DNA from 2 places in the Embleya sp. NPDC059237 genome. Region 2 is predicted to be linked to the other one. Evidence: riboswitches for the same ligand, from Rfam matches in the RefSeq annotation. Region 2 holds a riboswitch; the other holds the start of a gene.
What was found. A riboswitch is a leader RNA that binds a small molecule or an ion and turns the genes downstream of it on or off. The one in region 2 is predicted to bind cobalamin.
Positions count from the first base shown of each region.

Region 1: linked by a shared signal. The riboswitch ahead of ACFXKZ_RS15825 (ribonucleoside-diphosphate reductase subunit alpha) and the one ahead of ACFXKZ_RS15280 (peptidase) in region 2 are both predicted to bind cobalamin.

Region 1 is NZ_JBHZAE010000004.1:388,374-403,512, forward strand. It holds gene ACFXKZ_RS15810 (NAD(P)-dependent alcohol dehydrogenase) at 1-697, opposite strand, end outside; gene ACFXKZ_RS15815 (helix-turn-helix domain-containing protein) at 855-1,655, shown strand; gene ACFXKZ_RS15820 (ribonucleotide-diphosphate reductase subunit beta) at 1,776-2,753, opposite strand; gene ACFXKZ_RS15825 (ribonucleoside-diphosphate reductase subunit alpha) at 2,771-5,089, opposite strand; cobalamin riboswitch at 5,166-5,419, opposite strand; gene ACFXKZ_RS15830 (hypothetical protein) at 5,850-6,038, opposite strand; gene mug (G/U mismatch-specific DNA glycosylase) at 6,198-6,758, opposite strand; gene ACFXKZ_RS15840 (GNAT family N-acetyltransferase) at 6,854-7,678, opposite strand; gene ACFXKZ_RS15845 (MarR family winged helix-turn-helix transcriptional regulator) at 7,684-8,181, opposite strand; gene ACFXKZ_RS15850 (amidohydrolase family protein) at 8,429-9,127, shown strand; partial or broken gene ACFXKZ_RS15855 (ATP-dependent DNA ligase) at 9,157-10,699, opposite strand; gene purB (adenylosuccinate lyase) at 11,003-12,445, opposite strand; gene ACFXKZ_RS15865 (YnfA family protein) at 12,573-12,905, shown strand; partial or broken gene ACFXKZ_RS15870 (class I SAM-dependent methyltransferase) at 12,965-13,360, shown strand; gene ACFXKZ_RS15875 (DMT family transporter) at 13,383-14,450, opposite strand; gene ACFXKZ_RS15880 (GPP34 family phosphoprotein) at 14,482-15,139, opposite strand, start outside.
Region 2 is NZ_JBHZAE010000004.1:276,234-291,372, reverse strand. It holds gene ACFXKZ_RS15335 (thiol-disulfide oxidoreductase DCC family protein) at 1-191, opposite strand, end outside; gene ACFXKZ_RS15330 (hypothetical protein) at 197-655, opposite strand; gene ACFXKZ_RS15325 (FAD-dependent oxidoreductase) at 845-2,056, opposite strand; gene ACFXKZ_RS15320 (hypothetical protein) at 2,127-2,582, opposite strand; gene ACFXKZ_RS15315 (PadR family transcriptional regulator) at 2,720-3,328, shown strand; gene ACFXKZ_RS15310 (peptidylprolyl isomerase) at 3,454-3,771, shown strand; gene ACFXKZ_RS15305 (S1 family peptidase) at 3,906-4,697, shown strand; gene ACFXKZ_RS15300 (PadR family transcriptional regulator) at 4,795-5,319, shown strand; gene ACFXKZ_RS15295 (ABC transporter ATP-binding protein) at 5,316-5,996, shown strand; gene ACFXKZ_RS15290 (FtsX-like permease family protein) at 6,017-8,317, shown strand; gene ACFXKZ_RS15285 (SAM-dependent methyltransferase) at 8,438-9,250, opposite strand; gene ACFXKZ_RS15280 (peptidase) at 9,758-10,855, opposite strand; cobalamin riboswitch at 10,985-11,120, opposite strand; cobalamin riboswitch at 11,497-11,678, shown strand; gene ACFXKZ_RS15275 (cob(I)yrinic acid a,c-diamide adenosyltransferase) at 11,719-12,312, shown strand; partial or broken gene ACFXKZ_RS15270 (enoyl-CoA hydratase/isomerase family protein) at 12,449-12,835, shown strand; gene ACFXKZ_RS15265 (ECF transporter S component) at 13,050-13,946, opposite strand; gene ACFXKZ_RS15260 (ABC transporter ATP-binding protein) at 13,943-15,139, opposite strand, start outside.

The DNA of each region.
Region 1 (15,139 bases), 110 kb from region 2:
CGACGCGGTCCACTCCGCGTCCGCCGGTACGCCGCCGCACCTCCTCGCCCCACCGGGGATGGTGCCGGTAGTCGACCACCTCGTCGGCCCCGAGCGCCCGCAGTTGCTCCGCCTTGTCCGGGCTGGACGTGGTGGCGATCACCCGGGCGCCGGACCGCTTGGCGAACTGCACGGCGAACAACGACACACCCCCGGTGCCGAGGGTGAGCACGGTCTCCCCCGGCATCGGCGCCCGGCCGCCGGTCAGCGCGTTCCACGCCGTCACCGCGGTCAGCGGCAGGGTGGCGGCCTCGGTGAAGGACAGGTGCGCGGGGATGTGCACCAGCGCCCGCTCGTCCGCGAGCGTGTACTCGGTGAACATGCCGTCGCGCGAACTGCCCAGCTGGGCCGCGTAGTCCAGGCCGAACGGCCCGTCGATCCAGTCCGGGAAGACGGTGACGGCGACCCGGTCCCCCGGCGCCACCCGGGTCACCCCGGCGCCGACCGCGACCACCTCGCCGACCCCGGCGCAGCCCGGGACGACGTCCGGCCGCACGGGCAGCGGATAGTCGCCGGCCAGGACGAGCAGCTCGCGTAGGCTGATCGAGGAGGCCCGGACCCGGACCAGCACCCGACCCGGACCCGGCGCGGGCTCGTCGTGGTCCCGCAGGGTGAGTCCGTCGATTCCGGCGCCCGGCTGCAGGTGGTAGCTCTTCATGGTGGTGCCTCTTCCACGTTGCGACGATGGTGCGACGATCCGCTGTGTCCGGCCCGCCACTCGGCGGGCCGTGGTGACGATCCTGCGAGCGAGCCGCCGACAGGACAATTCCCGCAAGGGAATTGCCCGCGGTGCTCGCACTGCCTAGAACTGCCCCATGAGCACGATCACCCACGGCCCGGATTTCCCCGCCGAACTGCGGCGCTGGCGTACCGCTCGGCGGCTGAGCCAGCTGGAGCTGGCCGCGCGCGCGGAAACCTCCCAGCGGCACCTGAGCTTCATCGAGAGCGGTCGGTCCCGACCCGGCCGGACCATGATCATCCGGCTCGCCGAATCCCTGGAACTGTCGCTGCGCGAGCGCAACGCGCTGTTGCACACCGCCGGCTTCGCGCCGGTGTTCCCCGAGTCCGATTGGGACGCCCCGATGATGCGGCCGGTCCAGGAGGCGCTGAGCGCGGTGATCGAGGGCCATCTGCCCTATCCGGCGATGGTGCTGCGGCCGTACGGGCAGATCGTGGCGGCCAACGCGGCGATCGACGTGCTCACCGACGGCGCGGCCCCGGAACTGCTCGGGCAGCCGATGAACATGTTGCGGCTGATGCTGCATCCGCGGGGCATGGCGACACGGGTGGAGAACCTGGCCGCGTGGGGCCATCACGTCATCGAGAACATGCGGGCCCGGGCGCTGCGCAGCCCCGATCCGCTGCTCGACACGTTCATCGAGGAGCTGCGCGGCTACGTCCCGAACGTGGAACCGGGCCCCGACCACCTCGGCTTCGCGGTGCCGCTGCGGTTGCGGGACCCGGCGAGCGGGGGCGAGTTGCGCCTGCTCACCACCCTCACCTCGTTCGCGACGGCGACCGACGTCACCGTGTCCGAACTCCACCTGGAGGCGTTCCTGCCCGCCGACGAGGCGACCGCGACCGCTTTGCGCCGCCGCGCCGCCGAACGCTCGTGAGCCCGGGCGGGCCGAGCGGAACCGGCGCGGCCGGCCGGCCCCGAAACGCACGAAACCGCCGTGCCGCCCCGGAATCGGGACGGCACGGCGGTGGTGTGTACCCGGGCACGCGGACCCGGGTCAGAAGTCCTCGTCGAAGGAGACCGATCCGGTGACCGCGACCTGGTAGGCCGACACCCGCCGCTCGAAGAAGTTGGACAGCTCCTGCACGTCCTGGAGTTCCATGAAGCCGAACGGGTTCGCCGAGCCGTACACCGGCGCCATGCCCAGCTGGGCCAGCCGCCGGTCGGCCACGTGCTCCAGGTAGGAGCGCATGTCGGCGACGGTCATCCCGGACACCCCGCCCTGGAGCAGGTCCTCGGCGAACGCCGTCTCCGCGTCCACCGCCTCGGCCAGCATCCGCCGTACGTCCTCGGCGAGTTCGTCGTCGAACAGGTCGGGCTCCTCGGCCCGCACCGTCTCGACCACGGAGAACGCGAAGTCCATGTGCGCGGACTCGTCGCGGAAGACCCAGTTGGTCCCCGAGGCGAGGCCGTTGAGCAGCCCGCGCGAGCGCAGGAAGTAGACGTAGGCGAAGGCGCCGTAGAAGAACAGCCCCTCGATGCACGCCGCGAAGCAGATCAGGTTGAGCAGGAACTGCCGCCGGTCGTCCCGCGATTCGAGCCGGTCCAGGCCCATCGCCGAGTCGATCCAGCGGAAGCAGAACTCCGCCTTGCGCCGGATCGACGGGATGTGCTCGACCGCGGCGAACGCCTGCTCGCGCTCCTCGTGGTCGGGCATGTAGGTGTCGAGCAGCGTCAGGTAGAACTGCACATGGACGGCCTCTTCGAAGAGCTGCCGCGACAGGTACAGCCGGCCCTCGGGCGAGTTGATGTGCCGGTACAGGTTCAGCACCAGGTTGTTCGCCACGATCGTGTCGCCGGTCGCGAAGAACGCGACCAGGCGCTGCACGAGGTGCCGCTCCGCCGGGCTGAGCTTGTCCAGGTCGGCGAGGTCGCTGTGCAGGTCGACCTCTTCGACCGTCCAGGTGTTGCGGATCGCCGCCCGGTACTTCTCGTAGAAGTCCGGATACCGCATCGGGCGCAGCGTGAGGTTCATTCCGGGATCGAGCAGGCTCACGTGCACGCCTCACATGCTTCGGGGTTCTCCAGCGAGCAGGCGATGACCTCGAGGTCCGAGATCTCCTCGACCGGCGCGGCGGACGCCTGCGCGGGCACGGTCGCCTGCTGGATCCGCGTCGCGGGGCGCGAGCGCAGGTAGTACGTGGTCTTGAGACCGGTGGACCACGCGTAGCGGTACATCGAGGACAGCTTGCCGATGGTCGGGTCGGCCATGAACAGGTTCAGCGACTGCGACTGGTCGATGTACGGCGAGCGGGCCGCCGCCAGGTCGATCAGCGCACGCTGCGGCAGCTCCCACGCGGTGCGGTACAACTCCCGTACGTCCTCCGGGAGTTCGGCGATGCCCTGAACCGAGCCCTCGGCGCGCTTGATCCGGTCGCGCACCTCGGGGGTCCACAGGCCGCGGGCCTTGAGCTCGCGCACCAGGTAGCCGTTGATCTGCAGGAACTCGCCGGACAGCGTCTCGCGCTTGAACAGGTTGGACACCTGCGGCTCGATGCACTCGTAGGCGCCCGCGATGGAGGCGATGGTCGCGGTCGGCGCGATCGCCACGAGCAGCGAGTTGCGCAGCCCGTGCGCGGCCACGCGGGTGCGCAGCGCATCCCAGCGCTTGGTCTGCGTCGGGTACACGCCCTCCCACAGGTCCGGCTGGAGCCGGCCCCGCGCGGCGTGCGTCTCGGCGTAGGCCGGGTGCGGGCCGTGTACCTCGGCGAGCGCCGAGGAGGTCTCCAGGGCGGTGAGGTAGATCTCCTCGGAGATCAGCGTGGACAACTCGCGCGCCTCGGCCGAGTCGAACGGCAGGCCCAGCGTGAAGAACACGTCCTGCAGGCCCATCAGTCCCAGGCCCACCGGGCGCCAGCGCGGGTTGGACGCGGCGGCCTGGTCGGTCGGGTAGTAGTTGATGTCGATCACGCGGTCGAGGAAGATCACCGCGGTGCGCACGGTGGCGCGCAGCTTGTCCCAGTCCATACCCTCGCCGGCGACCACGTGCGCGCCGAGGTTGACCGAGCCGAGGTTGCACACGGCGGTCTCGCCGTCGCTGGTGACCTCCAGGATCTCGGTGCACAGGTTGGACAGGTGCACCACGTTGCCCGGCTCGGCGGCCTGGTTGCAGGTCCGGTTGGCGGCGTCCTTGAAGGTCATCCAGCCGTTGCCGGTCTGCGCGAGCGTGCGCATCATCCGGGCGTACAGGTCGCGCGCGGGCATCTGCCGGACGAACCGGCCGTCCCGCTCGGCGGCTTCGTACACCTTGTCGAACTCGGCGCCCCACAGGTCGGGCAGCTCGGGCAGCTCGTTCGGGTCGAACAGCGACCAGACGCCGTCCTCCTCGACGCGCCGCATGAACAGGTCCGGCACCCAGTTGGCCAGGTTGAGGTTGTGCGCGCGACGCGCGTCCTCACCGGTGTTCTCCCGCAGTTCGAGGAACTCCAGGATGTCGGGGTGCCAGGTCTCCAGGTACACGCAGGCCGCGCCCTTGCGCCGGCCGCCCTGGTTGACCGCGGCCACCGACGAGTCGAGGGTCTTCAACCACGGCACGATGCCGTTGGAGTGCCCGTTGGTGCCCCGGATCAGCGAGCCGCGCGAACGCACCCGCGACCAGGCCACGCCGATGCCGCCGGCGAACTTCGACAGCCGGGCGATGCGCCCGTACATGTCGTAGATCGACTCCAGCTCGTCCTTGGGCGAGTCGAGCAGGTAGCACGAGGACATCTGGGTGTGCACGGTGCCGGAGTTGAACAACGTCGGCGAGCTGGGCAGGTAGGCCAGCGAGGACATCAGCCGGTAGAAGCCGATCGCCTCGCCGGGCTCCTTGGACAGACCGCACGCCACGCGCAGCAGGAAGTGCTGCGGGGTCTCGACCACCTTGCGCGAGACGGGGTGGCGCAGCAGGTAGCGGTCGTAGACGGTGCGCAGACCGAAGTACTCGAAGCGGCGGTCGCCGTCGGCGTCGACGGCGGTGTCCAACTCGGCGGCGTGCGCGGCGACGAACGCCGCGGTCTCCGCGCCGATGATGCCCTCGCGGTGACCGAGCGCGATGCCGGCGCTGAAGGAGGCGACGCCGGCCTCGGCGGCCTCGTCGGCGATCCGGCCGGCCAGCAGCCGTGCGGCGAGCCGCGAGTAGGCGGGCTCCTCGGCGATCAGCTCGGCGGCGGTTCGCACGGCCAGGTCGGCCGCCGCGCCGCGGTCCGCACCCTCGTTCAGACCCGCGACGACCCGGCGGACGACCCGATCCGGATCGACCTCCGGCAGATCGCGCGCCTGGGTGCGCACCAGGGTGGCAAGGCGGTCCTCGGGGCTCTCGTCGACCCGCATCCGGGTCGCGCCCACGCTGTCCACAACGGTCACGTGCTCTCTCCTCGCGAGCTCGTACGTACAGGTGACCCCACGCCCGAAGGCGCGGGCAGCCGGCAGGTATTCGGACTCGCGGGCATGCCGGGGCACCGCCGGGCACGGCGTGTGCTCGGTGGTCCGCGGAGTGCCTAGCGGTCGTCGCTTCCCGTGCGCCTTTCGGCGTCCGGCGCTCTATGACGACTTTCGTTCCCGCTCACCGCTGCGGGGGCAGTTCCGGCCTCGCACCGGATTCCCTCTTGCCTCGCCTTCCCGGAAACTTCGGTCGGGCGAACCAGCTGCGTCGCAGAGCATATATGTAGTGGCGGGGTGGTCGTTGCACCCCCAGGTGTTGTGTCGCGTCCCGATTCCCGGCGTGTCACGGTTCGCCGGAGACGTGCCCGGGTGGTACGACCGGCGAGCAATGCGACGCGCGTCGAGCGCCCCGAACGCCCGCTCCCCCGGCGCCCGTCCGGCCCCACCGGGCCTGCGCGGGCCGCGTGGGACGGGGCCGGGGTCGGCGGGAGCACGGCGGGGGGCGGACCGGATCGACGGTGGATCGCGCGTCGGCCGCCGCACCGATCGGCCGGCAAATTCCTTCCTCGCCGGGCGTGTCGGAGGGCGCGTGACAAGAAGCACATCGCGCCGCGGCCGGCCGATTCACGCGGAGCGGATCAGCGGCTCCGGCCCTCGGGTCGGGACGAGCCGCGTCGCCTCCGGGCCCGGATCGCGCCGCGTGGCCGGCTCACGGGCGACGCGTGCGCGGGCCCGGTCCGGGTGGGCGGGCGGGTCGGGGCGGGCTGCCTTGCGGTCGGTCCGTCGGCCGGGGTACCTCCCGGCCCGAGTCGCGCCATTCGGCGACCAACGCCTCGTAGACGGGAGTCTCGAACGTCTCGGTGGGCCACGGCCCATACGGGGCCCGCAGGATCTTCATGCCGGCCCAACCTCACGAGGAGGCGCGAAGTAACCACCAACCGGGTGATGCCACCCGGTCGATTGACGGCCCCGCCCCGGGTCGGGTCGCCCACGACGACCCCCGGTCGCCGCCGCACATGGTGGGCGGCACGGATGGCGCCCCGCGCGCGCGGCCCTCCTATTCGGGCGGGTAGGCCGTGGTGCGCAGGGCGGTGAAGGCTTCGGCGAGGGCCGCGGCCGTCCAGTGGGCGTTCAGGCCGCTGGGGTTGGGGAGTACCCAGATTCCGGTGTCGTCGATCGTCTCCGACTGGCGGCCGACCACCGCCCTGGGGCGGCCGAAGCCGGTGCGGTACGCACCGATGCCAAGCACCGCCAACCAGGCCGGTCGGTACCGGCGTACCTTCGCGGTGAGCGCCAGGCCGCCGGCCCGGTACTCCTCCTTCGTCAACTCGTCGGCGCGCGCGGTGGTTCGGGCCACCACGTTGGTGATGCCGAGGCCGAGCGTGGTCAACTCGCGCTGCGCGGCGGGCTCGATCAGGCGCGGGGTGAAGCCCGAGGCGTACAGGGCCGGCCAGAACCGGTTGCCGGGACGGGCGAAGTGCCGCCCGGTGGCGCCCGACCAGAGCCCCGGGTTGATCCCGCAGAACAGCACCCGCAGGTTCGGCGCGATCACGTCCGGGATGCTCCGACCGTGCGCGGCGGCCAACTCCTCGGCGGTGGGATTGCGTCCGGGCGGGATCGGCAGCACGATCGACGCGGCGGCATCGGTCTTCGTACCCGCCGCGCCCGCCTGCTCCGCGCCCGCCTCGGCAGTCCGCGCCTCGTCCCGCCGGCTCACGGCGCCTCCGCGATCATCGCCGTCCCCACCGAGCGGAAGCCGATCCGGTCGTACACCCGCGCGACGTCCTCGTCCCCCGCGCTCAGGAACACCGTCTCGCTCCCGCCCTCCAGCGCGTGCCGGGCCAACTCCCAGGTCACCGCCGCCGCGAGGCCGCTGCGCCGGGCCGCGGGCAGGGTGGCCACACCGACGATCTCGGTCGTGTCGTACAGGTGCTGGTAACTGCCCACGCACAGCGGTCCGGCCGGGCTGTACGCCGCGAACATCACCGTCTCGCCGCTGCGCAACCGCTCGTTGAGGTAGGACAGCAGGCCCGGATCCTGGCCCAGCGCTGCGGTGTCCCGCTCGGCGGGCCCGTCGGAGCCGGGCGCGGTGCCGGGATTGGCGAAGCCGATCGCCGCGACGCTGTGCACGATCGCCAAGTCGGTGGCGTCCGCGCGGATTCGCCGCAGCGTCACCAGGTCCGGCAGATCCGGGCGCTCGGCCGGATGTTCGTCCGGGTCGAGCACCATCAGCGGGTGCTCGTGTACATGCAGTTCGGCCTCGATCGCGGCCGCCCGCAACGCGGGGGTGCTCTCGTGGACCCATTCGAACGTCTCGGGCACTTTCAACTCTCTCTGCCGCGCCCGGACCGCGCGCACGTCCGCGACGGTGGGCTCGGCGAGGCCGCCGAGCGTGGGTCGGGCATAGTAGGGCCACCCTTCGCCCTCCCGGACGAACAGCGTCAGCGCGCCGATCGCCTCGGTGCGGGTGAACCGGCGGGGCACCGCGTCGTAGAAGATCTCCAAATGCGCGCGCAGTTCCGCGGCGGACTTCGGCATGCGGGTCAGTGTGACACGGCCGTCGGCACCGGTTCGGCCCGGTGTCCGAAGCCCGCTTTCCCTCCGAAGCCCGCGTGCACCCCGAAGCCCGCCTTCAACCGGCCCAGGAGTTCGGACAGTCGCTCGGCGTCCTCGTCCGGCCAGTCGGCCAGCCGCTCGGCGATCACCGCGAGGCAGCTCTCGGTGGCCCGGTCGACCACGGCGCGCCCCTCCGGGGTGAGTCCGAGCAGTACCGACCGGCCGTCGCGCGGGTCCGGGCGGCGGGCCACCCAGCCGTGTTCGACCAGGTGCGCGAGGTGTCGGCTGACCACGGACATGTCCAGGTCGAGGAGTTCGGCCACGCGCCCGGCGCGCAGCGGTTCGGCACTGCGGCCGAGCACGAACAGGACTGCGGAGCCGGGCGGCAGGCTGCCGGGCGGGACGGCCTTGGCGAGGCCGCGGCGTACGCCGACGATGCCCTCCAGCTCGGTGAGCAGGTGCCGACAGGCTTCCCTGGTGGCCATGGCGGCTCGCTCCTTCCTGTGCCCGGGCGGTCGTACGCCCGCGCGGCGACTTCGTTGCCTGTCACAACCATAGAAGAAATTAGTTGCATTTGACAACTTCTCCGGCGGCGAATCCGCCACGCCCGGCCGGCGCCCGGGTACGGTATGCGGCGTTCCCGCAGCCGACGGAGGCACCGCCGTGTCCGGATCGCCCGCTCGTCGCGTGTTCGACGCGCATCTGCACATCGTCGACCCGCGCTTCCCGCTCGTGGCCGATCACGGCTACCTGCCGCCGACCTTCACCACCGCCGACTACCTGGCCCGCGCCGTCCCACTCGGCGTGACCGGCGGCGCGGTGGTGTCCGGCTCGTTCCAGGGCTTCGACCAGACCTACCTCCTCGACGCGCCGGCCCGACTCGGCCCCACCTTCGTCGGGGTGACCCAGCTGCCGCCCGACGTCCCCGACCGGCGGATCGCCGAGCTGGACGCGGCCGGGGTGCGGGCGATCCGGTTCAATGTCCGGCGCGGCGGCTCGGCGACGCTCGACCACCTGGACCGGCTCGCCCGCCGGGTCCACGCGATCGCCGGCCGGCATGCCGAGCTGTACCTCGACGCCCGCGATCTGCCCGACCTGCTGCCGGTGTTGACCGCGCTGCCGAGGGTGGGCATCGACCACCTGGGCCTGTCCCGGGAGGGGCTGCCGCATCTGTTGCGGCTGGTCGAACACGGCGCCAGGGTCAAGGCCACCGGTTTCGGCCGGTTCGACGCGGACGTATCCGCGACGCTGCGCGCCGTCGCCGCCGTGGACCCGCGGGCCCTGCTCGCCGGCACCGACCTGCCCTCGACCCGCGCGCCCCGCCCGTTCCGGGACGCCGATCTCGACCTGATCGCCGACGCGGTCGGGCCGGACCTGGCCGCCGCCGTCCGGTACGACAACGCGCACGCCTTCTACCGTCCGCGCGGGTAGGCCCTCGCCGGCGGGCCGGTCGGCGCCCCTCACTCCCGGGCCGCGAGCGCCCGGACCGTGTCCATGTCGTCCGCCTCCGCGGCCGTCTTGTCCTTCCGGTAGCGCAACACCCGCGCGAAGCGCAGTGCGAGGCCGCCCGGATAGCGGGTGCTGGTCTGCAACCCGTCGAAGGCGATCTCCACGACGAGTTCGGGTCGCACCCACACGGTCCAGTCGTCCCGGCGCACCTCGAGCTCCCGCAACCGCTCGGTCTGCCCACGCGAGCAGTTCGTCGGTGAGCCCCTTGAACGTCTTGCCGAGTATCACGAACCCGTCCCCGCCCGGATCCCGCGCGCCCAGGTGCAGATTGCTCAGCGTGCCGCGCCGGCGGCCGTGGCCCCACTCGGCGGCCAGCACCACCAGGTCGAGGGTGTGCCGCGGTTTGACCTTGACCCAGCCGGCGCCGCGCCGACCCGCCGTGTAGGGGGTGTCCAGGGACTTGACCACCACCCCTTCGTGCCCGCGCGCGACCGCGTCGGCGAAGAACGCCTGCGCCGCCGCGTCGTCCCCGGTGACCAGCCGGGGCACCAGGAGTTCGGGCGGCGCCAGGTCCGCGAGCGCGGCCCAGCGGTGCGCGCCGGGGCGGTCGATCAGGTCCTCGCCGTCCACGTGCAGCACGTCGAACAGGTACACCGTCAGCGGCGTCTCGGCCCGCAGCCGCGCGGCGTCGCGGGTCCCGGTCCGGGAGGCGGTGATCTGGAACGGGTGCGGCCTGCCGTCCGCGCGCAGCGCGATCGCCTCGCCGTCGAGCACGGCGGTACGCACCGGCAACGCCCGTACCGCCTCGACCAGTTCGGGCACACGCGGGGTGATGTCGTCCAGGCTGCGGGTGAACACCGCGACACGATCGCCGTCGCGGTGGATCTGCACCCGGATGCCGTCGATCTTCCACTCCGACGCGACCTCGGCGGCGGGGTCCTTGGCCCGCAGCTTGGCCAACGCGCCGGCCACGTCCGGCGCGGCGGCGGCGAGCATCGGGCGCACCGGGCGGCCGACGTCGAGGGTGAGCGCGTCGAGCGCGGCCCGGCCGCCGTGCAGCGCGGCGGCGGCCACCGGTCCGGCGGCGCCGCGCAACATCAACGCCCGCCGTACCGCCGTAGCCGGTACCTCGGCCGCGCGGGCGATCGCGTCCGCCATCACCCCGTCCAGTGCGCCCTGGCGTACCTCGCCGACCAACAGCCCGATCAGGAAGCGCTGTTCGACCTCGGTCGCGCGGGCGAACAGCGCGTCGAGCGCGGCCCGTCGGGCGGCCTGCGAGCCGGTGCCGGTGGTGGCCCCGATCGCGGCCAACGCGGCGTCCACCTCCAGGAGGGTCAACGACGGCTCGGCCGCGGGCGGCGGCACCGCACGCAGCATGGCGGGCCCCACACCGATCTGCCGCTGGGTGAGCGTGCCCGCGAGGTAGGCGACCACCACGGTCGCCTCGTCCGGATCCGCCCGCCGCAGGCAGTCGGCCACCAACTCCGCCTTCGCGGTCCGCCCGGACTCCCCCGCGATCTCCCCGGACACGACGGCCACCTCCCGAAACAACAGCGACCCCACACCCACCACTCCTCCCGACGACTCCCCCCACCATGACCGCCGAGACCACATTTCAATCCCCGACCCCGGGTCGCCCGCCGGGCGGGCGACCGATTCCGTCCCACCGGCCGGCGGCACCGGGCCGTGGAACCCGGCTCGACCGGCGGCCCGCCGGTCCTGCCGCCACCGCAGCACCCGAGTCGGCCTCGGTGACGCCGGGGCGCCGAGGAACCCGGGACATCGAACGCCGAACGGGCCGGGGCATGCCGGGGATTCCCGCATGGCCCGGCCCGTTCGGCGGCAGGTGCGATTTGTCTACAGGATCGCGCCCGGGCGGTACTTCGCCGCCTCCGGGTGCTTCTCCGCGACCGCCTCGACCCGGCGGACCACCTCGGCCACCTGGGCCGCCGCGGCGCCGGTGAACGACAGCCGATCGGCGAGCAGCGTGTCGAGCGCGGCCCGGTCCAGCGGCAGCCGCTCGTCGGCGGCCAGGCGGTCGAGCAGTTCGTTGCGCTCGACGCCCTCCCGCAGCGCCAGCGCCGAGGCGACCGCGTGCTCCTTGATCACCTCGTGCCCGGCTTCGCGCCCCACCCCACCGCGGATCGCGGCCATCAGCACCTTGGTCGTGGCCAGGAACGGCAGGTAGCGGTCGAGTTCGCGCGCGACCACGGCCGGGAATGCGCCGAACTCCTCCAGCACGGTCAGGAACGTCTCGACCAGCCCGTCGAACGCGAAGAACGCGTCCGGCAGCGCCACGCGCCGCACCACCGAGCAGGACACGTCGCCCTCGTTCCACTGGTCGCCCGCCAACTCGCCGACCATCGAGGCGTAGCCGCGCAGGATCACCGTGAAGCCGTTGACCCGCTCGCACGAACGTGTGTTCATCTTGTGCGGCATCGCCGACGACCCGACCTGCCCGGGCTGGAAGCCCTCGGTGACCAGCTCGTGCCCGGCCATCAGCCGGATCGTCTTGGCCAACGACGACGGCGCGGCGGCCAGCTGGACCAGCGCGGTCACCACGTCGTAGTCGAGCGAGCGCGGGTAGACCTGACCGACGGACACGAACGCGTGCTCGAAGCCCAGGTGCGCGGCGACCCGCCCCTCCAGCTCGGCCAACCGGTCCTCGTCGCCGCCGAGCAGGTCGAGCATGTCCTGCGCGGTGCCGACCGGGCCCTTGATCCCACGCAGCGGGTAGCGGGCGATCAGGTCCTCGAGGCGGTGGTAGGCCACCAGCAGCTCGTCGGTCGCCGACGCGAACCGCTTGCCCAGCGTGGTCGCCTGCGCGGCGACGTTGTGCGAGCGGCCGGCCATGACCAGCTCGGCGTACTGCGCGGACAGCTCGGCGAGCCGGACCAGCAGCGCCACCACCCGGTCGCGGACCAGTTCGAGCGAGGAGCGGATCTGCAACTGCTCGACGTTCTCGGTCAGATCGCGCGAGGTCATGCCCTTGTGCACGTGCTCGTGGCCGGCGAGGGCGTTGAACTCCTCGATCCGGGCCTTGACGTCGTGCCGGGTGACCCGCTCGCGCTCGGCGATCGAGGCCAGGTCGACCTGCTCCACCACCCGCTCGTAGTCGGCGACCGCGCCCTCGGGCACGTCGATGCCCAGGTCGGCCTGGGCACGCAGCACCGCGAGCCACAGTCGGCGCTCGAGCACCACCTTGTACTCGGGGGACCACAGCGTGGCCAGCGCCGGGGAGGCGTAGCGGTTGGCCAGAACGTTCGGAATGCGGGGCTTGCGCACAGGCTGGGACGTCACGACCGGGGAGTTTACCGAGCCGCCGACCCCGCTCTCACCGGCCGTCCACGATCGTGGACGCCCGGCGGGCCCGGTGCGCGTGCGCCGGGTGTTCGGCCGCGCCGCGCTTCGCCTCTACGGTACGTCCATGATCGTCGCGCGCTCCCTGGTCCTGTTCGCCCTCGCCGCGCTCGCCGAGATCGGCGGCGCGTGGCTGGTCTGGCAGTCCGTGCGCGAACACCGGCCGTGGTGGGTGGCCGGCCTCGGGGTGATCGCGCTGGGCATGTACGGGTTCGTCGCGACCCTCCAGCCCGACGCGAATTTCGGTCGGATCCTGGCCGCCTACGGCGGGGTGTTCGTCGCGGGCTCGCTGGCTTGGGGCATGGTCGTGGACGGCTTCCGCCCGGACCGCTGGGACGTGGCCGGCGCGAGCGTGTGCCTGGTCGGCGTGGCGCTGATCATGTACGCGCCGCGCCGCTGACGCCCCGCACCACCGGTGCGGTCGACGGCGCGGCCGGCGGCGAGGGGACAATCGACGGCATGGACAAGATCCGGCCCGCCTACGAGGAACTGGGCGCCGAGGGTTTCTACGCCCGCCACGGGGCGGAGTACCGCAACCCGCACGAACCGCGGGTGCGGGCGGTGCTGGCCGAGGTGCTGACCGGGCCGTTCGCGGCCGAGCCCGGGTTGGCGGCCTCGGTCCTCGACCTGGCCTGCGGCAGCGGCGAGGCCACCCTGGCGCTGCGCGACCTGGGCGCGCGGGAGGTGACCGGCGTCGATCCGTACACCGGCGATGCCTACCTGGAGCGGACCGGGCGGCCGGCCGAGCCGTTGCGGTTCGAGCAGATCGCGGCGGGCGCGCTGGCCGGGCGCACGTATTCGCTCGTGGTGTGCAGTTACGCGCTGCACCTGCTCGCCGAGTCGCGGCTGCCGGCGCTGGCCTACGCGCTGACCGAGGTCACGACGGCGTTCGTTGTGGTGACTCCGCACAAGCGTCCGGTGCTGCGGCCGGAGTGGGGGTGGCACCTGCATCGGGAATTGCTCGTGGATCGGGCCCGGGCCCGGGTGTATCGGACATTCCCGGAGTCGACCGAGACCGCCGCGCCTGCCGGGTCCGCCGGGTCTCCCGGGGCGACTGGGCGAGGGTGACGCCCGCGCTGGCGATCACCACCAGCGCGATGCCCGCGATCTGCACGAGCACCAGCGACTGGTGCAGCACCAGGAAGCCGGCCATCCCGGCCACCGCCGGTTCCAGGCTGGCCAGCAGGCCGAACGTGGCCGGCGGCAGGTGCTTCATCGCCAGCATCTCGAAGCTGTACGGCAGCGCCGAGGACAGCAGCGCGACACACGCGCCCAACCCCAGCATCTTCGGCTCGACCAGCGCGGAGCCGGCCGTCGCCACACCCAGCGGGGTCACCAGCACCGCGGCCACCACGAAGCCCAGGGCCAGGCCCTCGATGCCGTCGAAGCGCGCGGAGATCTTCGAGGCGACCACGATGTAGCCCGCCCAGCAGGCCGCCGCGGCCAGGATGAACACCACCCCGACCGGGTCGAGACCGCCGAATCCGCCGCCGCCGAGCAGCAGCACGCCGCCGGCCGCGAGCACGATCCACACCATGTCGCGCAGTCGGCGGGACAACACCACGGCCAGGCCGAGCGGGCCCAGGAACTCCAGCGTGACCGCCGGTCCCAGCGGGAGCCGGTCGATGGCCTCGTAGAAGCACATGTTCATGCCCGCGAACATCACGCCCAGGCCGCCGACCACCAGCCAGTCGCCGCGCGAGCGCCCGCGCACCCGCGGCCGGGAGAAGGCGAGCAGCAGCGCGGCGGCGATGACCAGGCGCAGCGTGACCGCACCCGCGGGCCCCACCTGGGGAAAGAGCCGGGCCGCGAACGCGGCGCCGAACTGGATCGAGCACGCACTCGCGAGCACCAGCAACACCGCACGCCCTCGCGGCCCCGGCAACAGCCGGTCGGTGAGGGCGGGATGCGGGCGTGCGGGGGCGTGGGTGGTGCGGGGGGTCATTCCTCGACAGTACGGACACCGTCAAGCCGGTTCAGCCGGCGGCGGACAACTCGGCCTTCGTATTGCGCACCGCCTCGCGCAACGCGCCGGGGACGGGGCCGAGATCGGCCGACAACGCGCGGATCCGGTCCTTCGCCTCCCGGCGCTCCCGGCCGCCGAGCACGGTGCGCAGTTCGCCGTGGTAGGCGAGTACGGCCAGGGCCGCGTCCGGGGTGGGCACCTCGGCAACCCGGCCCCGGAGCGCGGCGCGCATCGCGTTGATCGCCGCGACGCGCATCGGTGCCTGCCGCAGTACGAACCGGCGGTAGGGGATGAGCCCGAACAGGCGGTGCGTCTCGTACCGGATCACCCGGTGCCGCACCAGCGCGTCCGCGACGAGGTCGACGGCCTTGCCGTCACGCTTCTTCACCCAGTACCGCCAGCGGTACGCCCGTTCGCTCGCCTCGATCCGGGCCAGCAAATCGGCCGCCAGCTCACACGGCGGCACGGCCGCTCGGGCCCGCCCCGTCCGCCCCGACGTCGCCCGGACCTTGCCGGCGTCGTCGTGGATCAGGCCCAGCTCGTGGAGCTCGTACAGGGCCGCCGCCTGCAGCGTCGCCCCTAGGTGGGTGCGGCTCAGCATGAGTTGCCGTTCGGGGCTGTAGGCCAGCAGGAACACTCGCTGGGGCAGTGTCGCGTGCACATCGACC
Region 2 (15,139 bases):
CCGGCCGGCACCAGATCGACCGCGATCAGGGTCGGCTGCCGGGCGATCCAGCCGGACAGCGCGGTGCACAGCGGGCAGTCGGCGTCGAAGAGGATGGTGATCCGGCGGACCGGGGGAGGCGGGGCGGGGGTACCGCGCCGGGCCGTCCCCTCCGATCGGCCCGGCGCGGTGTTCCCCTGGGAGATGGTCATCGGGATCAGACCCCGGGCGCCGGGTGGGTGGAGCCCTGGGGTGCGATCGGCGGACCGTAGGCGCGACCGGACAACTTCCGGGCCCGCTGGGGCGCGTGCGTGCCCGGATCGGTCGCCTCGTCCAGGCCGCGCCGCCGGATCCGACTCAGCACGTAGACGTTGAGCAGGTGCAGCCCACCCAGGACCAGCGAGACGGTGCCGAGCTTGACGGACAGCGCCTCGACCGAGCCGCGTGCGTCGTCGACGGTGTCGCCGACCTTGAGGTAGAGCGCGACGAAGCCGAGGTTGACGAGGTAGAAGCCGACCACCAGGAGGTGGTTGACGGCGGCCGCGAGTTCTTCGCGGCCGCGCAGGACGTCCTGCAGGAAGATCTGTCCGTTGCGGCTCAGTGTGCGTGCCACCCACACGGTGAGCGCGATGCTGATGCCCAGGTAGATGGCATAGGTCAGGACGGTCATGTCCATGGACCGGCTCCTTTTTGAACGTGTTCAAACTGGCCGACGTCGGTGACTCTAGACCTGTTTTTGAACACGTTCAAGTTGTTGGCCGGGTAGGTGTGCGAGACGGGTCGGAACGCACGAAACCCGTCGATCACCCCGCAAAGGCGAGGTGATCGACGGGTGTTGGGGAGTGGGTGGGGCGGGAGGGGGCGGTCAGGCGGCGACCGGCGCGGACCAGTCGATGTGGTGGCGCTGCGCCTCGCCGAACATCCGTTCCGGGGTCAGTACGGTGCGGGTCATGATCGGCATCAGCAGAGCCATGACGGCCTTGGTGAGCGGCCCGGCGGCCTTGCTGTTGTTGGTCTTGGCGGCAGCGGCGGCGATCTTCTCGACCCGGGGTCGGCGCATCGCCTCGTACGCGGCGAACGCGGCGGTGGGGTCGGGGAAGTCGCGCAGGCAGCGGGCCAGTTGGACGCCGCTCTCCATCGCGAGTGAGGCGCCCTGGCCGGAACTGGCCGAGGGGGCGTGCGCGGAGTCGCCGACCAGGACCAGTCGTTCGCGGTGCCAGTGCGGCAGCGGGGGCATCAGTTCGAGCGGACCGGCGACCAGGAGGTCGTCGGCGGAGGCCGCACGCAGCACCGCCTCGGCGGGAACGTCGCCCGCGTGCGCCTCGCGCAGCAGGCCGAGCCACCGTTCGGCGGGGACCGCGCGGGCCTCCGCGGTGGTCATCGGCGGGTGCGGCAGATTGCTGAACAGGGCCACGCTGCCGTCGGATCGGGTCCAGTAGCCGAAGAAGGCGCGCTTGCCGAAGGCGAAGTGCATGGTGCCGGGGGCGGGCCGGGTGTCGTCGTCGCCTGAGAGGGAGGCGCCGACGCCGAAGCCGAGCAGGCCGACGTATTTTGCGGCGGGCGCGGCGGGGTCGATCAGGGTGCGGACCGTGGAGCGGATGCCGTCCGCGCCGATCAGGATGTCGGCGGTCGCGGTGCTCCCGTCGGCGAACTCGGCGGTGACACCGTCGGGTTCCTCCCGCACCCCGACGAGCCGGCGGCCGTGCTCGGTGCGGATGTCGTGGCCGAGGGCGTGCTCGCGCAACACCCCGTGCAGGTCGGCGCGCAGCACGGTGCGGCTCGGGGGCAGGCCGGGCAGACCGGTGGCGGCGCCGAGGCGTCGGCCGCGACCGTTCTCGAAGACCATGTCGGAGGTCGGCTCACCGATCGCGCACACCGCCTCCTCGGCGCCGATCGCTCGCAGTGCGTCGAGCCCGTTGGGCGCGATGCTGAGCGCGCCGCCCGCCGCGTCGCCGGGCGTGATGTCGGCATACGCCTCGTACACGGTGGCCTCGATGCCGGCCCTGCGCAGCGCGCATGCCGTCACCGGTCCGGCGATGCCGCCGCCGATGATCATCGCGGTCCTGACGCGGTTCATGTCTTTACTCCGAGGTGAGGGGGACGGGGCAGGCGGGGCCCGACCCGAGCGGATATCGGGAATTGCCTGGTCAGGGTGTGTGCGCGGGGTCGGCCACGGTGGGCGTGGTGCCGTCGCGGCGGGCGCGTCGTACGTCCTCGACGAACTCGCGGCTGAACATCGCGGACAACACCGCGACACCGCTGCGGTGGATCCGGACCTCGCCGTGGTCGATCGCACCGACCAGGCGGATCACCCGGCCCTTGGCGGCAGTCGGCGCGGCGGAGTCCTTGACCCGGCCGCGACCGGTCCAGCGCAACCCGCTCTGCTCGATCACCGCGTCGTCGGGGACCAAGAGCTTGAGCATCGCGTGGTCCAGGTCGACCCGGATCTCGATGTCGCCCTCCTCGATCCGCGGCGAGCGCAGGTCGAGCACGGCGGCGGCCCGCCGTTCGCGGACCTCGAAGGTGGTCGCGGTGGTCCAGTGGCCCAGGTGCTTGGTGGTGGCGTGGTCGGCGTGGATGCGGACCGGGGTGGTGGTGCTCATCGGGAGGCTCCTTCGGATCGGTGCGGGGCTTCGGGATCGGTGTGGGGCTTCGATGAATCAATAGTTGCATGGCGACTAGTGTTCTGGCAACTAGTGCTGCCGAGGCTAGTTGCCGGGAATCCAGTAGGGTTGGCCGTATGACGACGACTTTCCGCAGGTCACCGCTGGCGCTGGCGCTGCTGGGCCTGCTCTACCGCGACCCGATGCACCCGTATGCGATCCAGCAGCGGATCAAGCAGTGGGGCAAGGACAAGGTCGTCAACGTGGGCCAGCGCGCGTCGCTGTACAAGACGATCAATCGGCTGCGCGAGGCCGGGTTGATCGCGGTGCGCGAGACCGAGCGCGATCAGCAGTATCCGGAGCGGACCGTCTACGAGATCACCGAGGCGGGCCGCGTCGCGTGCCACGCCTGGATGGCGGAGATGGTGGGTACGCCGCGCAACGAGTTCCCCGAATTCCCGGCCGCGCTGTCCTTCCTGGCGCTGGTCACCCCGGAAACGGCACGCGAGTTGTTGACCCGGCGTCGGGAGGCGCTGGTCGCCCGGCTCGCCGATCTGGATGCGGAGGCGGCGCAGACCACGCGGATGAACCTGCCGCGTGTGGTGGTGTTGGAAGACGAATACCTGCGCGCGATGACCGACGCGGAACTGCGCTGGGTGGACGCGGTATCGGCCGATCTGGCGGCGGGTCGGCTGGCCTGGGACCAGGCGTCGTTGGCCGCCTTCGTCGACGCGACGGCGGAGTAGCCGCCGCACGCACCGTCGGCGCCTCCCCGGGGTGCTTGTGCGGCGGCCGTATCATCCACCTGATCGACAACTCGGTGACCGCGCTCGGCCCGGGCGCGCCGGGTGGCGACGACCCGGGAGCGACCTTGTCCGACGCACTGGAATACCACGTCCTGCACATCGCGGTGGAGACGGAGAGCGAGGGGCGCGCGATCCTCGACGAACTGGCCCAACACCCCGGCCGGTTCGGTGAAATCGCGCGCAAACGCTCGAAGGATCCGCTGTCCGCGGCCAAGGGCGGCGACCTGGGCTGGGGGCAGGAGGACGACTACGCCGACGCGTTCGCCGAGGCCCTGGTGGCGCTGCGCCCCGGGCAGGTGAGCGACCTGGTTCCGGCCCAGTACGGCTTTCACATCATCAAGCTGGTGAACACCCGACCGGCCCGCTACGTCGACGAGGACTGAGTCGGCGCCCGTTCGGGTGACGGATCCCGCGCGGATGCATCCGGGCGGCGACGGTGTGCGTCCATGGGGCAGGAGCGTCGTCGTGCGGCGGGAACCCCCGTTGCGCCGGCGTGCGATCGAAAGGGGTACCCGGGATGACTCGTACTCGGCACACGTCGGACACCCGCCGGCCCGGCACGGCGAAGGTGTTCGGCGCGGCGGTCGTCGCCCTGGCCGCCGTCGGACTCTGCGCGCCGTCCGCCTCGGCGGTGCGCAACGGTACCGACGCGCCGGTCGGAGCCGCGCCGTACGCCGTCGCGCTGTACACCGCCGACGGCGAACTGCTGTGCGGCGGAACGCTGGTGGCCCCGACCAAGGTGCTCACCGCGGCGCACTGCGCCACGGCGGTGGACGACCCGACCGGCATCACCGTGGTCGCCGGCAAGGTGGAGTTGACCGCGCCCGGCGGTCGGACCCGGAAGGTGACCGGCGCGCGCGTGCACTCGAAGTACACCCAGGGCACGCTCACGTACGACGCAGCCGTACTGACGCTCGACCGGTCGCTCAAGGATCCGACGCTGCCGATCGCCGGCGCCAAGGACGGCGCGCTCTACACCCTCGGCAAGTCCGCGACCGTCTACGGCTGGGGCAAGCGTGACGGCGGCGTGCCCACCACGCGGCAGCAGCGGACCACGCTGGTGTTGTCGCCGGTGGCGTCCTGCGACCCGTACACCTTCCCCGGGGACACCACCGCCACCAAGGTGTGCGGCCTGCCGCCGGCCGCCAACCCGGGAACCAGTATCTGCCGGGGCGACTCGGGCGGGCCGCTGGTGGCCGGCGGCAAGCTGATCGGCATCGTGTCGTCGGGCAACAAGTACTGCGACGGCGCCCAGCCGCGCTCGGTCTTCACCCGCGCGAGCGCGGTCACCAAGGACCTGGGGCTCTAGCGCTTTCTCCGCCCGTGGGCCCGTCACCGCATGCGGTGACGGGCCCACGGCACCCCGCTATACACACGAGGTATACCTGGTGCGTATAGTGCTCGGCATGTCCATCGGTCACACCCTGCTCGGGCTCCTGGAGTCCGGACCCTGCCACGGCTACGACCTCAAGCGCAGCTTCGACGAGCGCTTCGGACGCGACCGTACCCTCGCCTACGGCCAGGTCTACTCGACCATGTCGCGGCTGTTGAAGAACGGCCTCGTCGAGATAGACGGGCTCGAATCCGGCGGTGGTCCCGAGCGCAAGCGCTACGCGATCACCGACGCCGGTGTCACCGACGTCGAACAGTGGCTCGGCCGGCCGGAGACGCCGGAGCCCTATCTCCAGTCGACGCTCTACACGAAGGTCGTCCTCGCACTGCTGACCGGCCGCGACGCCGCGGACATCCTCGACACCCAGCGTGCCGAACACCTGACCATGATGCGCGAGCTGACCCGGCGCAAGATCGACGGCGATCTCAGTGACCGACTGATCTGCGACCACGCGCTGTTCCACCTCGAGGCGGACCTGCGCTGGCTCGAACTCACCGCCGCCCGGCTCGGCGAACTCACCCTGGAGATCCGCAAGTGACCGACTCCCTGCTCAGCGGCCACGACCTGCACAAGACCTACGGATCGACGCCCGCCCTCGCCGGCGCGGAGTTCACCATCCGCTCGGGCGAGGTGGTGGCCATCATGGGCCCGTCCGGATCGGGCAAGTCGACCCTGCTGCACTGCCTGGCCGGCATCGTGCGCCCCGACTCCGGCACCATCCGCTACGACGGCCGCGACCTGACCGCCATGTCGGACGGCGGGCGCAGCGCGCTGCGGCGCAGCGACTTGGGCTTCGTCTTCCAGTTCGGCCAACTCGTACCCGAACTGACCTGCCTGGAGAACGTCGCGCTGCCGCTGCGGCTGAATGCGGTCAAGCGCAAGGAGGCCGAGGCCCGGGCGCGGGAGTGGATGGAGCGCCTGGAGGTGGCCGACCTCGCGCGCAAGCGGCCCGGTGAGATCTCCGGCGGCCAGGGCCAGCGCATCGCGGTGGCCCGTGCGCTGGTGATCCGTCCCCGGGTGGTCTTCGCGGACGAGCCGACCGGCGCGCTGGACTCGCTCAACGGCGAACGGGTGATGCACCTGCTGATCGGGGCGGCCAGATCCACCGACGCCGCGATCGTCCTGGTCACCCACGAGTCGCGGATCGCCGCCTACTCCGACCGGGAGATCGTCGTGCGCGACGGCCGGTCCCGAGACATGGCGCGCGCCGCGTGAACGTGTTCCGTGATCTCAGGATGGGCGCCGGATTCGCGGTCACCGGCGGCCGGGAAGGCTGGATCCGCACACTGTTGACCGCGATCGGCGTGGGCCTCGGAGTGGCGCTGCTGCTGCTGACCACCGCGATTCCGAGCGCGCTGTCGGCGCGGGACGAGCGGGGCCGCGATCGCAACGAACAGAGCGGGCAGGCGGCGCAGGCCGGCGACCACACGCTGCTGATCGCCAACGCCGACACCAGCTACAAGGGCGACGAGATCCGGGGCCGGCTCCTGCGGGCGCAGGGCCCGAAGGCGCCGATCCCGCCGGGGCTGGCCAAGGTGCCGGGGCCGGGGGAGATGGTCGTCTCGCCGGCGCTGGCCGACCTGCTCGATTCGAGCCGGGGGCGGCTGCTCCGGGAACGGTTCCCGTACCGCACGGTCGGCACGATCGGCGACAAGGGCCTGATCGGCCCGGACGAACTGGCCTTCTACGCCGGGAACGACACCGTGACCGCGGGCGACCGATGGAGTTCGGTGCAGCGGATCACCGCGTTCGGCAGTTCGTTTCCCGCCGATCCGATGGATCCCCGGCTGGTGTTGCTGGTCGTGGTGATGTTCGTGGTGCTGCTGATGCCGGTCGCGGTGCTGATCGCCACCGCCGTGCGGTTCGGCGGCGAACGGCGGGACCGGCGGCTCGCGGCGCTGCGGCTGGTCGGCGCCGACGCGCGGAGGACTCGGTGGATCGCGGCGGGGGAGGCGCTCGCGGGATCACTGTTCGGCCTGCTGTTCGGGCTCGGCTTCTTTTTGATCGGGCGGCAACTGACCGGCGTGGCCTCCGCGTTCGACCTGAGCATCTTCCCGGCCGACCTGGATCCGAGCGTGCCGCTCGCGGTGCTCGTGGCGCTGGCGGTGCCGTGTTCGGCGGTCGCGGTGACGCTGTTCGCGTTGCGTGCCGTGGTGATCGAACCGCTGGGCGTGGTCCGGGCCGGCACGCCTCCTCGGCGCCGGGTGTGGTGGCGCCTGCTGCTGCCGCTCGCGGGACTGGCCGCGCTGTACCCGCTGATCCGTCAGGGATCGGAGAGCGGGGAGTTCAACCGGGGACAGGTCGTGCTCGGCGTGGTGCTGCTCCTGCTCGGGGTCAACGCGCTGCTGCCCTGGCTCGTGGAGACGGTGGTGGCCCGGCTCGGTGCCGGTCGGGTGCCGTGGCAACTGGCGGTCCGGCGGCTCCAGGTGGGCAGCACTTCGGCGGCCCGGGCGGTCAACGGCATCGCGGTCGCGGTGGCGGGGGCGATCGCGCTCCAGATGCTCTTCCTGGGGATCGAGAACGACTACACCAAGGAGACCGGCGCGGATACGACGCGGGCCCAACTCTCGGTGAGCTCCGACGCGCTGGTGAGCACCGAGGGGATCGAGCGGATCGCCGGGCAGATCCGGGAGACGACGGGGGTGCGCAGCGCGTTTTGGCGATCCTCCACCCGCCTGGCCGAGCCGGGCGACGAGCCCGGTCCGGGCGCGTCGTTGACGATCGGGACATGTGACACGTTGCGCGAGTTGGCCCGGATCGAGGGATGTGCGGACGGGGACACGTTCGTCGTCGACCCGCGCACGTCGAGTTCCGTCGGGAGCATGCGGCCGGTGCCCGGGAAGAACGTGGTCATCGACATGGGCCACGGCCCGCGTGCGACGCCCGTGCTCACGCCGTGGGTGATCCCCGCGGCCGCGCGCACGGTCCCGGGTCGGGCGGACGGGAGCGGGATCGCCCCCGACGGGGTGTTGGCGACGCCCGGCGCGGTGCCGGCGGCCGTGAGCCGGCAGCTGACGTACTCGATGACCTTGGCGCTCGACCCCGCGGTGCGGGACGCGAGCGACCTGGCGCGCAACGCCATGGCCCGGGTGGATCCGTTGGCGCAGGTGTACACGCTGAACGAGACCCACGAGTCCCGGCGGTTCGCGAATGTGCGCACCGCGCTGTTCATCGGCTCGACGGTGGTGCTGCTGATGATCGGCGCGAGCCTGCTGGTGACCATGCTGGAACAGCTGCGCGAGCGGCGGAAGTTGTTGTCGGTCCTGGTTGCGTTCGGCACCAGGCGCAGCACGTTGAGCTGGTCGATCCTGTACCAGACGGCGATCCCGGTCGTGCTCGGCCTGTTCCTCGCGGCGGGCACCGGGGTGGCGTTGGGCGCGGCGCTGCTCGGCATGGCGCAACGTCCGTTCGGGGTGGACTGGGCCGGGCTGGCGTCGATGACCGGTATCGGTGCGGGTGTGGTGCTGTTGGTCACGGCGCTGAGTCTGCCGCCGCTGTGGCGGATGATGCGGCCGGACGGGTTGCGGACGGAGTAGACGGGCGAAGTGGGCGGACGAAGCTGCGCACGGTATGGCTGAACGCGCGGCGGCGTCGGGGTCGGAGACTTCGGGCCCGACGCCGCCGTAGTGTGTTCGTCAAAGCTGCGCGTGACAGGGTCAGGGCTTGCGGGCGACCGCGCCGAACTGCGGGACAATCGGCGGGAGTTCGCCGTCGACGGGGGCGGCTCGCCAGCGGGCGCAGGAGACGATGCCCGGGTCGAGCAGGTCCAGGCCGGCGAAAAAGCGGGTGAACTCGGCGAGGCTGCGGGCGGTGATCGGCGGCGTGGCGTTCTCGTTCCAGAACCGCATGGCCTCGACGTTGCCCTCGCCGCCGAGTTCGGTGGTCGGATGGGTGATCACCAGGTGGCTGCCGGACGGTACGGCGGCCATCAACCGGCCGACGATGTCCACGGCGGTGTCGGTGTCGAGGATGAAGTTGAGGCTGCCGAGCAGCATCACCGCCACCGGGCGGTCGAAGTCCAGTGTCGCCTTCGCGTCCGCGACGATGGCGTCGGGGTGGTGCGCGTCGGCGTGGATGTAATCGGTGGCACCCTCGGGGGTGCTGGTGAGCAGCGCCCGGGCGTGCGCCAGGACGAGCGGGTCGTTGTCCACGTAGACGATCCGCGCGGCGGGATTCACCCGCTGGGCGACCTCGTGCGTGTTGTCGGCGGTGGGCAGCCCGGTACCGATGTCGAGGAACTGGTCCATCCGGGCCTCACCGGCCAGGAAGCGCACCGCGCGACCCAGGAACTCCCGGTCCGCGCGGGCGACTTCGCCGATGCTCGGGAACATGCTCGTGACGTGGTCGCCGACCTTGCGGTCGATCGGGTAGTTGTCCTTGCCGCCCAGCCAGTGATTCCAGACCCGGGCGTTGTGCGCGACGTCGGGCCCCGAGATCGGCTGGCCCTCGGACGGTCGATTCTCGCTCACGACGGTGGTCCCTTTTCCTGTCCGCCGTTCACCCGGTGCATCCCGAACGAAAGGCTGCGCGCCCAAGCGCCTTCGAACCCGTTCCCGAACCATTGTGCCAGGCGCCGACCAATCGGTTCACCGCCACCGACCGTGTCGCCACGCGTGTCGGCGACGCAGTGAGTGTTGTGCGTGCCCATGGAAGGTGGTCGAAATCTGCAAGAGGCGCCGACCTGGGCTTTTGCCCTGGCCGGCGCCTCTTGAACACCGTCGTGCCCCTTGACCCCCAGTGCTCGAACGGGCGTTCCTGCCGTGCCCGTCGGTGCAGAAACCTTGGGCTGGACGCTCTCCTGTCCGAGTGTCATGGGGATTTTCGATGCCGCGTGATTCCCAATGCGTGAGAGGGCCCTGAGAGGGGTGCTGTTGTCGCGACATGCTTGCCGCCTCGGCAGGAGGGCCCCCGGGACCGACACCCGCACCTGTCGAGGCAGCGGCTACCGTGTCGACGGTGGCCGCTGGCTCGTCCGGTCAGGGTGTGGTGGGGCAGTGCAGTGTGGGGGCGTTCCGATGAGCGCCCGCGCTGCTCAGGTCGGCGAAGCCGGCGCCGGCCAGGCCGAGAACCGCCTGAGCGGTGGCCCTGGTGGCGGTGGCGGGGTTGTACCCGCCGGTGTCGTAGGCGATCGCGCCTCGCGTGGCCGTGGATGCCGAGCAACCGACCTGACGTTCGGTCAGGAAGTGCCGGGCGGTCAGGCCCGGTATCACGCGCCAGGACGAGAGCAGGGCCTGGGCGGCCAGGCCGGTGCTGTTGGCGTTCGAGGTGGTGGCGCCCACCGTACCGAAGCCGCCGTCGGAAAGCTGGTGTGAGGCGAGCCAGTTCAGTCCGGCGGCCGCTTCCTGGTGGCGCCCGGTGGCGGCCAGCGCCTGCACGCTCATCGCGGTCGAGTCGGCGTCGCTGGTGCAGGTGGACAGACCGTAGTCGAGGGGGAATCCGCCGTCGGCGCAGTGTGCGTCGGCCAGGAAGTCCACCGCGGCGGCGGGGGCGCCGGCCGCAGTGCGGTCGAGCGCCAGGAGCGCGAGGGACTGGCTGAAGGCGTTGCTGTAGTCGCCCCACGGCGAGGTGTCGGTGAAGCGGCCGGAAGGCTTTTGCAACGAGAGCAGTCGGGCCGGGAGGTCCACGCCGCCGAACGAGGTGGGGTCGACACCGCGCACCTCGGCGGCGAGGAGGATCTTGGCGGTGGCTCCGGCGTAGGCGTTGGTGGTGCCGTCGCCGATGTACCCCGACAGGATCTCCGGGCGGGCGAGCCACGTGGTGGCCTTGGCTCCGTTGTCGTCGGCGACCCCGGCTGCGGCGAATGCGAAGATCGCGTCGATCGTCAGGCCCTGGTCGGGGTAGGTCACTCCGTCGAAGGTGGTCTCGAAGCGTTCGCCGTCGACGAGTTGCCGGGCCAGCCATCCCGCCGCGGCCTGGGTGCGGTTGCCGGAGAGTATGGACACGTTTGCCTGGGGCGTCGTGTCGGTCGTCGGTGGAGCCGCCACGGCGGTGGACGGGATCAGGGCGGCCGTACCGGCGAGGGCCAGTCCGCCGAACAGCGCGGCGATCCGGCGTCCGGGTCGGGTGAGCGTCATCACGGTGCCTTTCCGGGCCCATGGCACGGCGGACCCGGGAGACCCGGCGGCCGAGCGGGCACACCGACGGCGGCACCGTCCCGACGCACGGGTCGCTGGGGCTCCGTCCCGCGGACCACGACGGGGATGGGAGACGAACACTGCGGCGACGGGCATTCGGGCTCGCCGTCGGGAGGGACGGATCACCGCTGCGGGTCAGCGCCGGATTCACACCGGACTTCCCCCGTCGTCGGAGCTACTGCGAGTCGTCACACAAGACGATCGAAACAGATGAAGACGCCCGGAATCGGTACGTCGACTGCTCAGACCTGCAGATCCCGCACTCTACGGATCGCTCACTCCGGAAGGAACTCTCTTTCCGGCCAACAAGATCGCCGGCACCTGAAGGATGGATCCGACACGGAATCCGGAAATCCTCCTTGAGGCTTCAGTAGTCACACGCCGCCTCTTGACCGGGGTCGGTGTGGGGGCGGGCCCGAGGAAGCAGCTCAGCGACCGAGCGGTGTCAGGCGCGGCCCGTGTGTTGGTGGGTGGCGCCGTCTCGGAAACGCTGCACGTGTGTGGTGCGCCCCGGTCGAGCAGGAGTGCGGTTGCCCGTGGCAGGAGGTCCCGGGTCGGGTCTGGTGCCGGCGAGGGCCGCGTGTCATGCTATGGCCTGCTGTGCGACGGCGAAGCCGAGGAAACCGGTGTGATTCCGGTGCGGTCCCGCCACTGTGATCGGGGAGCGACTCCCGTCAAGGCCACGGCCCCGCTTCGGGGTTGGAAGGCCGGGGGAAGTGTTGATCCGAGAGCCAGGAGACTCACGTCGTCGCCACCTCGATACAACCGGGGCGGATTTCCCCGAGAGAGGCCGGTGGTTCGCCATGTCTGTGGTGCTGAGCCGTATCTACACTCGCACGGGCGACGCGGGTACGACCGCGTTGGGCGACAACTCCCGTGTCCGTAAGACCGATCCTCGGATCGTTGCCTATGCCGACACCGACGAGACCAACGCCGCCATCGGTGTGGCGCTGGCGCTGGGTTGCCTGGACGCGGAGCTGCGGAACGTCCTGGAAGGCATCCGGCACGACCTGTTCGACGTGGGCGCGGACCTGTGCGCTCCGATCCGCGACGGGGACGAGCGCCTGCGGGTCCGGGACGAGGACGTATCCCGGCTCGAGCGTTTGTGCGACACGTTCAACGAACGGCTCGAGCCCTTGCGGTCGTTCGTACTGCCGGGCGGTACGCCCGGCGCGGCGCTCCTGCACACGGCGCGGACGGCCGCCCGCCGGGCGGAGCGCTCGGCGTGGGCGCTGATCGAGACGGACACGGAGTTGTCCGGCGGGGAGGCGGCAACGGTGAACCCGGTGTGCGTCCGCTATCTGAACCGTTTGTCGGACCTGCTGTTCATTCTCGCACGGTTGGCCAACGACGGCGGGCGCGGCGACGTGCTGTGGAGTCCCGGCCGCAACCGCTGACATCGCGCCGCCACCGTTCCGCCGGCCGATATCGCACCGGTTCTCGCAGGTGTGGCGGCACGAACGACTCGCTCGGGAGACAACCCGAATTGCGTTCCCGGACTTGCCACCCGGCCGCCGCCGCGGCCGGGTGGCAAGGCTCAACGCCCGCATCGCCCGCTACCCCAAGACCTACGTCGCCGTCATGGACGGCATCGTGATGGGCGGCGGCGTCGGCATCTCCGCGCATGGGAAGGTGCGCATCGTCACCGAGCGCTCGACGATCGCCATGCCCGAGACCGGCATCGGCTTCGTCCCCGACGTCGGCGGCACCGACCTGCTCGCCCGAGCCCCCGGCGAGTCGGGTACGCCCCTGACGCTGACCGGCTCCGCCATCGGCGCGGGCGACGCGATCGCCTGCGGCCTCGCCGACCACTTCGTGCCCTCGCACCGCCTGGACGCGGTGATCGAGGCGTTGGCCACCGGGACGCCGGCCGACGTCCTCGGCCGCTTCGCAGACCCGGCGCCCTTGGGCGAACTCGCCGAGAACGCCGAGCGGTTGCCCAGCCGCCCGCCGTCCCGATCGCATGCCCGCACCGACATCTGCTGTCGATCGCTCGGGAACTGAAACATACGGGGGATGGGAAGGATCCGGAGTCGATGCAGGACGAATGCGGGGATCCCGAATGTCTGCGGTGTCGTCTGCTCCGGGCGGTGGGCGCAAGGCAGAGGCGGTAGGCGCCACATACGGAACGCAGCTATGGGGCGGGCTTCGTCGGCTTGGTGGTCGCGGTGCCGACTTGCGTAAGGCCGTTGTCGGCCGGGGCGGGTTCGAACACGATTGGTGCCTCGAAGGCCGCCTTGCGGGATGCGCGCCGTAGGGCGGCCAGCACCGCCGGGCCGACGAGGACGATCGCGAGGCAGTTGGTGATGGCGCGGCCGGTGTCCCATCCGAAGGTCGAGGTGAGCACGGTGAACACGAAGAACCGGCGCAGGTTGTCCAGGATGCCGTCGCCGGGGACGAAGGCCGGGCCGACCATGGATTCGGAGTCGGCGAGGAACGGCCAGAACCACATGTTCATGAGGAACCCGAACGCGTAGGCGGCGAAGACGCCGTAGCAGGCGAGCATGACGATCTCGCGCCGCCCGCGCACCCGCCGGGGCAACAGGCCCGCGCCGAGTCCGACCCAGGCGGAAGCCAGCATTTGAAACGGCAACCACGGGCCCACGCCGGCGGTGAGCAGGGCGGACGCGAACAGTGAGGTGCAGCCGAGCACGAATCCGAACCCGGGGCCGAACACGCGTCCGGCCAGGACGAGCATGAAGAACACCGTCTCGATCCCGGCGGTGCCGGCGCCCAGCGGACGCAGTGCCGCGTTGATCGCGGAGAGCACGCCGAGCATGGCCAGCGCCTTGGAGTCGAGCCCGCCGCTGGTGAGTTCGGCCAGCACCACCGCGACCACGAACGGCAGGGTGACGGCGAAGATGAGCGGCGCGTCGCCCGAGTGCGCGGCCGATTCGGGGGAGGGGGAGGCGAACAGCGGCCACAGGAACATGGCCAAGCCCGCGATCGAGGCGATGGTGAGCACGATCGCGGTACGCGGGGTGATTCGGATCGCGTTGGTGCGTTTGCGCGTGTCGGTGACGGTCGTCATCGGGTGGGCTCCCTGTCTGCGGCGGATGCGCGAGCGTCGCGTGCGGTCGGGACGCCTTCCTCGGAGGCGGACTCCCGGTCGCTGATGTCCGTATCCGCAAGGGCGTTGCCGACATCGGTGACGGTCAGCCATTCGGCCGGTGCGAGGATCTTGGCCACCTGGGGCGCGAACGCGGGCGAGGAGACTACGACTTCGGCGGTCGGACCGTCGGCGACGATGTCGCCTTCGGCCATCACCACCACGCGGTCGGCGACTTGGGCGACGAATTCGACGTCGTGTGTGGCCAGTACGATCGCCCGCCCGGCGTCGGCGAGTTCGCGCACCACTCGGACGAACCGCCGCTTCGCGTGGTAGTCGAGGCCGCGCGTCGGTTCGTCCAGCAGCACCACCTGTGGCGCAGCGACCAGTTGGATGGCAAGCACCAGGGCGAGGCGCTGCCCCTCGGAGACGTCGCGCGGGTGCAGGGTGCCGTCGATCCCCGGCGCGATGCGATCGAGCAGCGCCCGGCACGCACCGGCTTCGGCGCCGGATTCCCGGTCCGCCTCGACGCATTCGGCGTCCACGGTCTCCAGGTAGAGCAGGTCGCCAGGAGTCTGCGGGACCAGAGCGACCAGCGCGCGAGCCCGCTTCGGCTCGGCCCGGCCCGGATCGGTGCCCGCCACGTCCACGGTGCCGCCCTGGCGGGGACCGGAGCCCTGGAGGGCCCACAGCAGCGAGGATTTGCCGGAGCCGTTGCGGCCCATCAGGGCGGTGACCTGCCCGGCCGGCAACACCAGGTCGAGGCCGCGTACGGCGATCACGTCGCCATAGCGCACGATGATGCGCCGCGCGGTCAGCAGCGGGTCGGCCGAGGAATGGGCCGATCGTGGTCCGGGTGGGGTACAGTCCGCCAACCGCGCCCGCAGTGGTGCGGCCAGTCGGCGGGCGTCGCGGACCGACAGCGGCAGCGGCGACCAGCCGGCGAGCCGCCCGAGTTCGACCACGGGCGGGGCGATGTCGCAGGTCTCCAGGATTTCGGCGGGCGAGCCGTCGCGCACGGTGTGGTCGCCGGGCAGGTGGACGAGTCGGTCGGCGTACTGCACGACCCGTTCCATGCGGTGTTCGGCGACGATCGCGGTGATGCCGAGGTCGTGCACGAGCCGGGTGATCGCGGCCAGGACGTCCTCGGCGGCGGTCGGGTCGAGTGCCGAGGT